3 regions of the Streptomyces sp. NPDC048636 genome follow, and region 1 is predicted to be linked to each of the others. Evidence: riboswitches for the same ligand, from Rfam matches in the RefSeq annotation. Region 1 holds a riboswitch; each other region holds the start of a gene.
What was found. Region 1 has a riboswitch for thiamine pyrophosphate ahead of thiC (phosphomethylpyrimidine synthase ThiC). Riboswitches for the same ligand answer to the same signal wherever they lie in the genome.
Positions count from the first base shown of each region.

Region 2: another riboswitch for thiamine pyrophosphate. It lies ahead of AB0C66_RS31915 (cytosine permease); the one in region 1 lies ahead of thiC (phosphomethylpyrimidine synthase ThiC).
Region 3: another riboswitch for thiamine pyrophosphate. It lies ahead of AB0C66_RS05510 (thiamine ABC transporter substrate-binding protein); the one in region 1 lies ahead of thiC (phosphomethylpyrimidine synthase ThiC).

Region 1 is NZ_JBEZHR010000007.1:347,093-350,359, reverse strand. Features, by position in the region: gene thiC (phosphomethylpyrimidine synthase ThiC) at 1-1,364, opposite strand, end outside; TPP riboswitch at 1,357-1,473, opposite strand; gene AB0C66_RS21680 (YibE/F family protein) at 1,553-3,004, shown strand; gene AB0C66_RS21675 (SsgA family sporulation/cell division regulator) at 3,084-3,267, opposite strand, start outside.
Region 2 is NZ_JBEZHR010000017.1:118,587-121,853, forward strand. Features, by position in the region: gene thiM (hydroxyethylthiazole kinase) at 1-313, opposite strand, end outside; gene AB0C66_RS31915 (cytosine permease) at 373-1,812, opposite strand; TPP riboswitch at 1,804-1,897, opposite strand; gene AB0C66_RS31920 (YwqG family protein) at 1,984-2,859, opposite strand; gene AB0C66_RS31925 (hypothetical protein) at 2,994-3,218, shown strand; gene AB0C66_RS31930 (hypothetical protein) at 3,226-3,267, shown strand, end outside.
Region 3 is NZ_JBEZHR010000001.1:1,200,667-1,203,933, reverse strand. Features, by position in the region: gene AB0C66_RS05515 (iron ABC transporter permease) at 1-124, opposite strand, end outside; gene AB0C66_RS05510 (thiamine ABC transporter substrate-binding protein) at 220-1,287, opposite strand; TPP riboswitch at 1,282-1,386, opposite strand; gene rlmN (23S rRNA (adenine(2503)-C(2))-methyltransferase RlmN) at 1,438-2,544, opposite strand; gene AB0C66_RS05500 (phosphatidate cytidylyltransferase) at 2,616-3,267, opposite strand, start outside.

The sequences.
Region 1 (3,267 bases):
AGGTGCTCCTTGGGGGTGACGTAGCAGAGCATCGCCGTGCCCCACCAGGCGATCATCGCCGCGCCGATACCCGAGGTGATGTGGTCGTAGGCGGGGGCGATATCCGTGGTGAGCGGGCCCAGGGTGTAGAAGGGCGCCTCGTCGCAGATCTCCTGCTGGAGGTCGACATTCTCCTTGATCTTGTGCATCGGGACATGGCCCGGGCCCTCGATCATGGTCTGGACGCCGTGTTCCTTGGCGATCCGGTTGAGCTCACCGAGCGTGCGCAACTCGGCGAACTGCGCCTCGTCGTTGGCGTCCGCGATCGACCCCGGACGCAGTCCGTCGCCCAGCGAGTAGGTGACGTCGTAGGCCGCGAGGATCTCGCAGAGTTCCTCGAAGTGGGTGTAGAGGAAGCTCTCCTGGTGGTGGGCCAGACACCAGGCCGCCATGATCGAGCCGCCGCGCGAGACGATGCCGGTCTTGCGGCGGGCGGTCAGCGGGACGAACGGCAGCCGGACGCCCGCGTGCACCGTCATGTAGTCGACGCCCTGCTCGGCCTGTTCGACGACCGTGTCCTTGTAGATCTCCCAGGTCAGCTCCTCGGCCTTGCCGTCGACCTTCTCCAGGGCCTGGTAGAGCGGCACGGTGCCGATGGGCACGGGGGAGTTGCGCAGCACCCACTCACGGGTGGTGTGGATATTGCGGCCGGTGGACAGGTCCATGACCGTGTCGGCGCCCCAGCGGGTCGCCCAGGTCATCTTCTCGACCTCCTCCTCGATGGAGGAGGTCACCGCGGAGTTGCCGATGTTGGCGTTGACCTTCACCAGGAACCGCTTGCCGATGATCATCGGCTCGATCTCCGGGTGATTGACGTTGGCGGGCAGGACGGCCCGGCCCGCCGCGATCTCCTCCCGGACGACCTCCGGGGAGACGTTCTCGCGTACGGCCACGTACTCCATCTCGGCCGTGATCTCGCCCCGCCGGGCATAGCCGAGTTGGGTCACCCGGGCGCCGTCCCGGCCGCGCCGCGGCTGACGCGGACGGCCGGGGAAGACCGCGTCGAGATTGCGCAACCCGCCCCGGGGCGAGGTGTGTTTGAGCCCGTCGTCCTCGGGCCGGACCGGACGGCCCGCGTACTCCTCGGTATCGCCGCGGGCGATGATCCAGTTCTGCCGCAGCGGGGCGAGTCCGCGGCGGACATCGGTGTCGATCTGGGGGTCGGTGTACGGACCGGAGGTGTCGTAGAGCGTCACATCGCGGCCATTGGTGAGGTGCACTCGGCGGACCGGGATCTGGAGGTCCGGGCGGGAACCAGTGATATATCCCTTATGCCACCCGATGTCGGTAGCGTTCTCGCGCATGCGTGCGTCCTGCTGAGTCATGAGACCCACTCCCTACGCCGGCATTACCCGGTAACAGGTTCAGCGGTCGGCGCAGCTGTCGCGTCAGCGCCCTCTCAGCCCGGTGCTCCGAGCTCCCGCGTTTGCAAAGGTGCCCCCACGCTAACGGGTCTCCGGCGGAACTGAACAGGGGGCCCACCCCGCTCACGGCGAGTTGCGATGATGCGGGCGTGACCTCGACACCCCAGCACCCCCAGGCAGGACGGGACGGCCCGCCCGCCCCGGATCACCACGACGACGGCCAGGGCCATGCGCACGGCGCCGGCCACGGCCACTCACATGCCCACGGCCCGGCCACTCCCGTCTCCTCCCGCCTCCGCAAGGTCATCGCGGCGGTGCTCATCCCCTTCGCCGCGGCCGTGGCCGCCGGGCTGATCGTGCTCTGGCCGGGCGGCACCCCCGATCACTCGGCGGGGCAGCGCAGCGGACTCGGCTTCGACCAACAGACCGTCTCCGGAAGGGTGGTGAAGGTCGAGGAGGTCAACTGCGCGGCCGTGGGCGCCCAGCCGCGGCAGCCCGCCGAACCGGGTCAGGACAGCGCGGCACAGAACGGCGGCGGTGGAGCGGGCGGCGGGAAGGGCCGCTGTGAGAAGGCCACCGTCGAGGTCACTTCGGGCAAGGACAAGGGCCGCCGGTTTCCCGAGATCATCCAGCCCAGTTCCTCACGGAAGCTCAGCGCCGGACAGGAGCTGAAGCTGGCGTACGCGCCCAAGGCGCCCGAAAACCTCCAGTACTCCGTCTCGGACGTGGACCGGTCGATGCCGATGGCGCTGCTCGCCGGGCTCTTCGCGCTCGCCGTCGTGGCGGTCGGACGGCTGCGCGGGGTCTTCGCGCTGGTGGCACTGGCCATCAGCTTCGGGGTGCTGACCCTGTTCATCCTCCCGGCGATCCTCCAGGGCTCCAATCCGCTGGTGGTCGCGGTCATCGGGGGCAGCGCGATCATGCTGATCGCGCTCTATATGTGCCACGGGCTGACGGCGAGAACCTCCGTGGCGGTCCTCGGCACCCTGGTCTCGCTGCTGCTGATCGGCGTGCTGGGCTCGGTGTTCATCGGCTGGGCCAGCCTGACCGGGAACACCGACGACCAGACCGGTCTGGTGCACGGTCTCTACCCGGACATCGAGATAAGGGGTCTGCTGCTCGCGGGCGTGATCATCGGCTCGCTCGGGGTGCTGGACGATGTCACGGTCACCCAGACCTCGGCGGTGTGGGAGCTGCGGGACGCCGACCCGGCGGCGAGTCGGCGGAAGCTCTACGCGTCGGCGATGCGGATCGGGCGGGACCACATCGCGTCCGTCGTCAACACACTGGTGCTGGCGTACGCGGGCGCGTCGCTTCCGCTGCTGCTGCTGTTCTCGATCGCGGACAGCGGTGTGGGCACGGTGGCGACGAGCGAGATCGTCGCGGAGGAGATCGTACGGACGCTCGTGGGCAGCATCGGGCTCGTCGCCTCGGTGCCGGTGACCACGGCACTGGCCGTGCTCGTGGTCTCCGCGGACCGCGCACCGCTGGGCGCGGCGGCGCCCGGGAAGCCCGTCGAGGGAGCGGAGGTCCCGGGCCAGCCGGGACCGCGCGTCGGCCGGGGCGGACGCGGTAAGCGCCGCCGGGCGCGGGCGCGTTGAGCCACGGCATCCGGCCAGGGGGCGCCATGGCGCACGGCCAGGGGGCGCGGCGCATCCCGTGCCCCCTGCCGGACAGGGCCTAACCCGCGTACCGGTCCTCGGCGAGGATGCGGTCCAGTTCCGCGTCGAGGTCACCGACCGGATCGCAGGCCTTGGGCTCCTCGCCGAACGGGACCAGCCGGTCCGTACGGTCCAGGAAGGCCACCAGCGGGGCGGCTCCGGCCCGGAACAGGGCCCGCTCGCTGCCCACTTGGAGCCTGATG
Region 2 (3,267 bases), on a different contig from region 1:
CCGCCACCGGGTCCAGCACCCATGGCGTTCCGGCCGCCGCGGCCGCCCGCGCCGCCTCGGCCATGGCGGTGCGCTGCTCGGCGTGCGGGGTGCCCAGGTTGACCAGTACACCCGAGGCGATCCCGGCGAACGGCCCGGCCTCCTCGGGGATGTCCACCATCGCGGGGGAGGCGCCCAGGGCCAGCAGCGCGTTGGCGGTGAAGCCGGTGACGACCGCGTTGGTCAGACACTGCACCAGCGGGGTGGTGTCCCGCACCCGGGCGAGGGCGTGCGCGGCGAAGGCGGTGTGCTCGGGGAGGTCGGAAGGGGCCATGGCGGAACGCTCCGGAACGGGGTCGGGACGGCGGCGGAGGACAGGGGCGGCGCCGGGCCTCACTCCGGCACCGGGCCGGTGCGGCGCGGTGCCCGGGCGGGCGCGTGGCGGCGCAGTCTGATCGGTGCGTAGACCAGGAGTGCCGCGAGGAAGGCCGTGTAATAGGCGAGATCGGCGCCGTGCAGCGCCTCCGCCACCGGACCCGTGTACAGGGTGGTGTCCATGAACGGTACCGCCGCGGCGAAGGCGGCCGCGAACGCCAGCAGCGCGGGCCACCAGGGCTGCGGCCGGGCGCTCTCGGTGGCCAGGTCGACGGGGGCGCCCTCGCGGGCCCGGGCCCGGGCGAACCAGTCGACGGCCACGACGGCGACGAAACCGGGGATCCAGTAGCCGACGAACAGCAGCACGTTCTGGAATCGGGCGGTGGTGTCCGCGGCGTGCATCCACAGCACCAGCGGGAAGCCGAGTACGGCGGCCAGGGCGGCCGCCAGCGGACGCGGAATCCGCACCCCGACGGTCTGGAGGGCCAGTGAGCCGCTGTAGTCGTTCATGGCGTTGCTGCACAGCGCGGCCAGTGCCACGGCCAGCAGCCCGAGTGCGCCCGGTGTGCCACCGCCCAGCGCCTCGTCCACGCCCCGGGCCGTCTGGTCGGTGAGCACCGAGGCGCCCCACAGGCCGAGCGCCTGCACCGCCACGAAGGAGAGGGTGACCCCGAGAAGGGTGCACCAGAACATCCGCACCCGTGACGTCGCGCGCGGCAGATAGCGGCTGAAGTCACTGGCGTACGGCGCCCACGACAGCGCGAGACTCAGCGCGATCGTGCTGGTCAGGATGAAGGCACCGGCACGGTCGGCGCCGTGGGCCGCGCCGGTGGCGGTCGGGTGTGTGCCGTCGGTCAGTTTCACGGCCAGTGCGAGGAACGCGGCGGCGAGCACGAACGTCATCACCGTCTGCATCCGGTGGATGGCCTCGTAGCCCAGCACTCCGAGCGCTCCCTGGGCGGCCATCATCACCAGCACCCCCAGCCAGAACGGCCAGCCGCACAGCCGGGCCAGCGCGTCCCCGCCGAAGAGCCCGATGAGCGCGTCCCAGGCGACCGAGGAAAGCCACTGGAGGACACCGGGCACCGCGACGGCCCGGCCGAAGGCCAGCCGCGCCAGTGGCAGCTGTCCGGCCCCGGTGAGACTGCCCCAGGTGCCGAGATACGCGGTGGGTACGGCGCCCAGCAGGGTGCCCAGGACCACGGCGGTCAGCGCGGTGGCGAAGTCGAGGCCCAAGGCGATGCCGATGGTGCCGGTGAACACACCGGTCATGGTCAGGTTCGGGGCGAACCACACGGTGAACAGCCGCCCCGGCCCGCCGTAGCGGTGGCCCTCGGGTACGGGCGCGATGCCATGGGCCTCGACCCGCAGATCGCCGGGTGCGGTGGGCATCCGGCCGTCGTGTACGGAAGCCGGGCCGGTGGTGGCCGGGCCGCCGGGCGCATGTGGCAATGACATCGATGACATCCCTCCGCCAGTGCTAACTGGTTCAGGTTCGACGGGTGTGATCTCAGCCCCCGCAGGGGCACCCCGTGTCCGGTAAGGCGGCCCCAGCGTAACGCTTCGCCCCGTGGCACCCCGCCGAGGGCGCACGACAGCGGGCCCGCCACCGGTCGGCCCGGCGGAGGGTCAACCGGACTGCCAGGTGAACATCGCCGCCTCGAAACGGCCCGCGGCGAGGTCCTCGGGCCGGATCAGCCAGTACAGGACACCGCCGTCGGCCCACATCATCCCGGTGTCCTCGTCGGAGTCGAACTGGGCCAGCAGCACCCATCGCGCCGCCTCCTCCTCGATCCGCGGATCCTCCCAGTCGACCTCGTCGCCCAGGACGGCCTTGGCGGCCCAGACCTCCACGGGGCCCTGCACGTTCTGGGCGTGCCCACCGATCTGGTGCGCGACGGTGCCCTGGTGGTCCCACAGCGCCTCCATGAATGTGGCACACCGCACCGGATGGGCGAAGAGCTCCTTGACGGACAGCGCGCCGAGCCCGAACTCGGCGTTCAGCACGAGCGATTCGGAGTCCGGCGCGCTCGGCGCCACCTTGGCGGTCAGTGGCACGGCCCGGTACGGGGTGAGCCCTTCGGGCGCGGGCCGCTCGGGCAAGTCGGCGGCCTCGGACGGCAGATGCAGCAGCCGCGCACCCGCCCAGGTGTCCGGATCGCAGGTGTCCACCACGGCCTCGCCCTCCTCGTCCTCGAAAGAGAAGAAGGCCAGCCGGCCTTCCGGGCGCAGGGGGATGTCCAACTCGTCCACGGGCAGCGCGGCGCAGTCGACCACGGCCACGAACGACAGCGGGCCATAGCCTTCCCAGACGGGCCATTCGATGGACTCGGGCAGCCGGGGCAGACCGCCGAGCTGACCGACCACGGGGTCGCCCGGACCGGCCGCCCGGAGGTGGGCGGCCGGGCGCAGCAGCCCCGTCCAGCGGTCGGCCATGTCCGGGGGCAGATGGGTGCGGGCCAGTGTGTGCAGGGCGTCGGGCGCGGTGTTCTCGTGAGTGGCCATACGCACCATGGTGACGGCGGGCACCGACAGGCCCGTCCCGGGTCCCCGTTCCCGGCCTCGCACCCCGGCGCTTCGACCTGACGTCCACCGCCCGGAGTTCGGTACCGCTGGTCCTGGACACCCCCGGGCGCACCATGCCCTGGCTCGATGTGGTCCAGAGCGTATCCGGCACCCCGTATCCGGCACCCGCCACGCCGTCCACCGGCACGTCAAGCTGCTGGCCGTGCTCGGCAGGAGCCTCACCCGGGCTGTTCGCCTCCGGCGCCCGGGTCGGTCCCGGTGAACTCGCCGGCCGGCAGGCCGCCGCGAGGGCCACCACCGTGCTGCTGCGCCACTCCGACGGATCGATCACCGTGTAGCGCCGTCGTGACGGCGAGGACACACTGGCCTTCGCGGGGACGTATCGGC
Region 3 (3,267 bases), on a different contig from region 1:
GGTCGCTCACCACCTCGGGGATCCGGCCGAACCGCCACCGGCCGTCGGCGCGCAGCCCCCGGGTGACGATGGCGGCCACCGGATAGGCGAAGAAGACCCCGAAGAACGCGAGGGGCACGGCCATCAGGGCGAGGCGCACCGCCGCGCCGCGCGGATCGCGCCGCCGCTTTCCCTCTCCCGTGTCCCGGGTGGTCTTGGGGTTCTCCGTGTGCCGGGTCCCTACAGGACGAGCGAGGACCATGCCTTGACCCACGGCTCACGGTTCTTGGCGATCTTCTGCGGGGAGAGGGTCGCCGGGTCGGCGATCTCGACCCCGTACCGGGTGAAGAGCTCGGGCAGCTTGACGTCCCCGCGCGCCGGGTTGACGTACATCCTGAGCGGAACGTCCGCCTGGAACCGCTTGGTGAGCAGGAAGTCCAACAGCGCCTTGCCTCCCCGGGAGTTGGACGCGCCGTTCAGCAGTCCGGCGAATTCCACCTGCCGGAAACACGTTCCCGTGGCCACTCCGGTCGGGGCCTTGGCGGGCTTGTTCTTGAGGTCCGCCACTCCGGCGGGCGGGCTGGAAGCATAGGAGACGACGAGCGGCTTGTCGCCCTTGCCGCCGCCGGAGAAGCGGTCGAAGTACGCCTGCTCCCAGCCGTCGACGACCTCGACGCCATTGGCCCGCAGCTTCTTCCAGTAACCCTTCCAGCCGTCGTCCCCATACCTGGCGGCGGTGCCGAGGAGGAAGCCGAGACCGGGTGAGGAAGTGGCCGCGTTCTCGGTGACGAGCAGGTTCTTGTAGGCGGGCTTGGTGAGGTCCTCGAGGGTCCGGGGCGGCGCCAGCTTCTTCTCGGTGAAGTACGCGCGGTCGTAGTTGACGCAGATATCGCCGTAGTCGACGGGGGTGACGCGGTGCTTGTCGCCGTCCAATTGGAGCGCGGCGGGCACCTTGTCCAGGCCCTTGGCCCGGTACGGCGTGAACAGGTCGTGGTCGAGGGCGCGGGAGAGCAGGGTGTTGTCGACACCGAAGAAGACGTCGCCCTGTGGATGGCCCTTGGACAGGATGGCCTGGTTGACGGCCGAACCCGCGTCGCCGCCGGTCTGTCTGCGCACCTTGTAGCCGGTCCGCTCGGTGAACTCGGCGAGCACGTCCTTGGAGACCGCGAAGGAGTTGTGCGAGACCAGGGTGACGGTCTTGGCGTCCGCACCGCCGCCCTGGGAGTCCTCCGCACAGCCCGAGAGGGGTATGAGGCCGAGCGAACCGAGGAGGGCGGCGCCGATGGCACGCCGGAGGTGGCTGTTCATGCTGTGCTGACTCCCTACGCCGGTATGACCCGGATCAGGTCCGAGGGTCTGCGGCCGTGCCGCACTCTCAGCGCCCTGAGCGCTCCCCTGTCGGAATGTTCATTTGTACGACGGTGCGATGTTTCGCGAAGGCACCGTATCAGCCGCCGTTCAGCGCTCCGTGGCCGCCAGTTGCCCGCAGGCGCCGTCGATCTCCTGCCCCCGGGTGTCCCGGACGGTCACCGGCACACCGCGCGCCTCCAGGGCCGCCACGAACGCCTTCTCGTCCTCGGGACGGGAGGCCGTCCACTTGGAACCGGGCGTCGGGTTGAGCGGGATGAGGTTGACGTGCACCCGGCGCCCCTTGAGCAGCCGCCCGAGCAGATCGGCCCGCCACGCCTGGTCGTTGATGTCCTTGATCAGGGCGTACTCGATGGAGATCCGGCGGCCGGACTTCTCCGCGTACTCCCACGCGGCGTCCAGCACCTCGCGGACCTTCCAGCGCGTGTTGACCGGGACGAGGGTGTCGCGCAGCTCGTCGTCGGGGGCGTGCAGGGAGACCGCGAGCCGGCACGTGAAGCCCTCATCGGCGAATCGCAGCATCGCCGGAACCAGTCCGACGGTGGAGACCGTGATCCCGCGCTGGGAGAGGCCGAGGCCGTCCGGCTCGGGGTCGGTGAGCCTGCGGATGGCGCCGACGACCCGGTTGTAGTTGGCCAGCGGCTCGCCCATGCCCATGAAGACGATGTTGGACAGCCGGGCCGGTCCGCCGGGGATCTCGCCGTCCCGCAGGGCCCGCATCCCGTCGACGATCTGGTGGACGATCTCGGCGGTGGACAGATTGCGGTCCAGACCCGCCTGGCCGGTGGCGCAGAACGGACAGTTCATCCCGCAGCCCGCCTGTGAGCTGATGCACATGGTGACCCGGTCCGGGTAGCGCATCAGCACGGACTCCACCAGCGTGCCGTCGAAGAGCCGCCACAGGGTCTTGCGGGTCGTGTCGTCGTCACAGCTGATGTGCCGCACCACGCTCATCAGGTCCGGAAGCAGCCCGGCCGCCAGCTTCTCGCGGGCGGCGGCGGGGACGTCCGTCCACTGGGCCGGGTCGTCGGTGTACCGCGCGAAGTAGTGGCGCGACACCTGACCGGCCCGGAACGGCTTCTCCCCCAGGGCCGCGACGGCCTCACGGCGCTCGGCGGGGGTGAGATCGGCAAGGTGCCGCGGGGGCTTCTTGGCCCCGCGCGGCGCGACGAAAGTGAGTTCTCCGGGCTTAGGCATGGTTCACCCAGTGTCGCAGACGTACGAAGGGCCCCGCGCCGCCCGGGGCGCGGGGCCGATCGGCGGGCCGGTCAGCCTCCGCCGACGAAGATCACCATCAGCAGCCACACCACCGGAGCGGTGGGCAGCAGCGAGTCCAGCCGGTCCATGATCCCGCCGTGGCCGGGCAGCAGCTTGCCCATGTCCTTGATGCCGAGATCCCGCTTGATCATGGATTCGCCGAGGTCGCCGAGGGTGGCGCTGACCGCGACCGCGAAGCCGAGCACCAGCCCCTGCCACCACGCGCCGCCGTCGATCAGGAACTCCATGCACAGCGCGCCCGCGACCATGGCGAACGCCACCGCGCCCATCAGCCCCTCACGGGTCTTCCCGGGGCTGATCCGCGGCGCGAGCGGATGCTTGCCGAAGCGCCAGCCGACCGCGTACGCGCCGGTGTCGCTGACCACGGTGAGCAGCAGGAAGGTGAGCACCCGCCACGCGCCGTCCTCGGTGTCCAGCATGAGGGCCACGAAGGTGGCGAGGAACGGCACGTAGAACGCGGCGAAGACACCGGCCGTGACATCCCTGAGGTAGTTGTCCGGCGGTTCGGTCATCCGCCACACCAGCACCGCGAGGGAGGTCAGCGCCACCGCCACCCAGGCGCCCTGGGCGCCGCGCACATATCCGGCGACGACCATCGCGACACCGCCGATGGCGAGCGGCGCGAGCGGCACCCGGATGTCC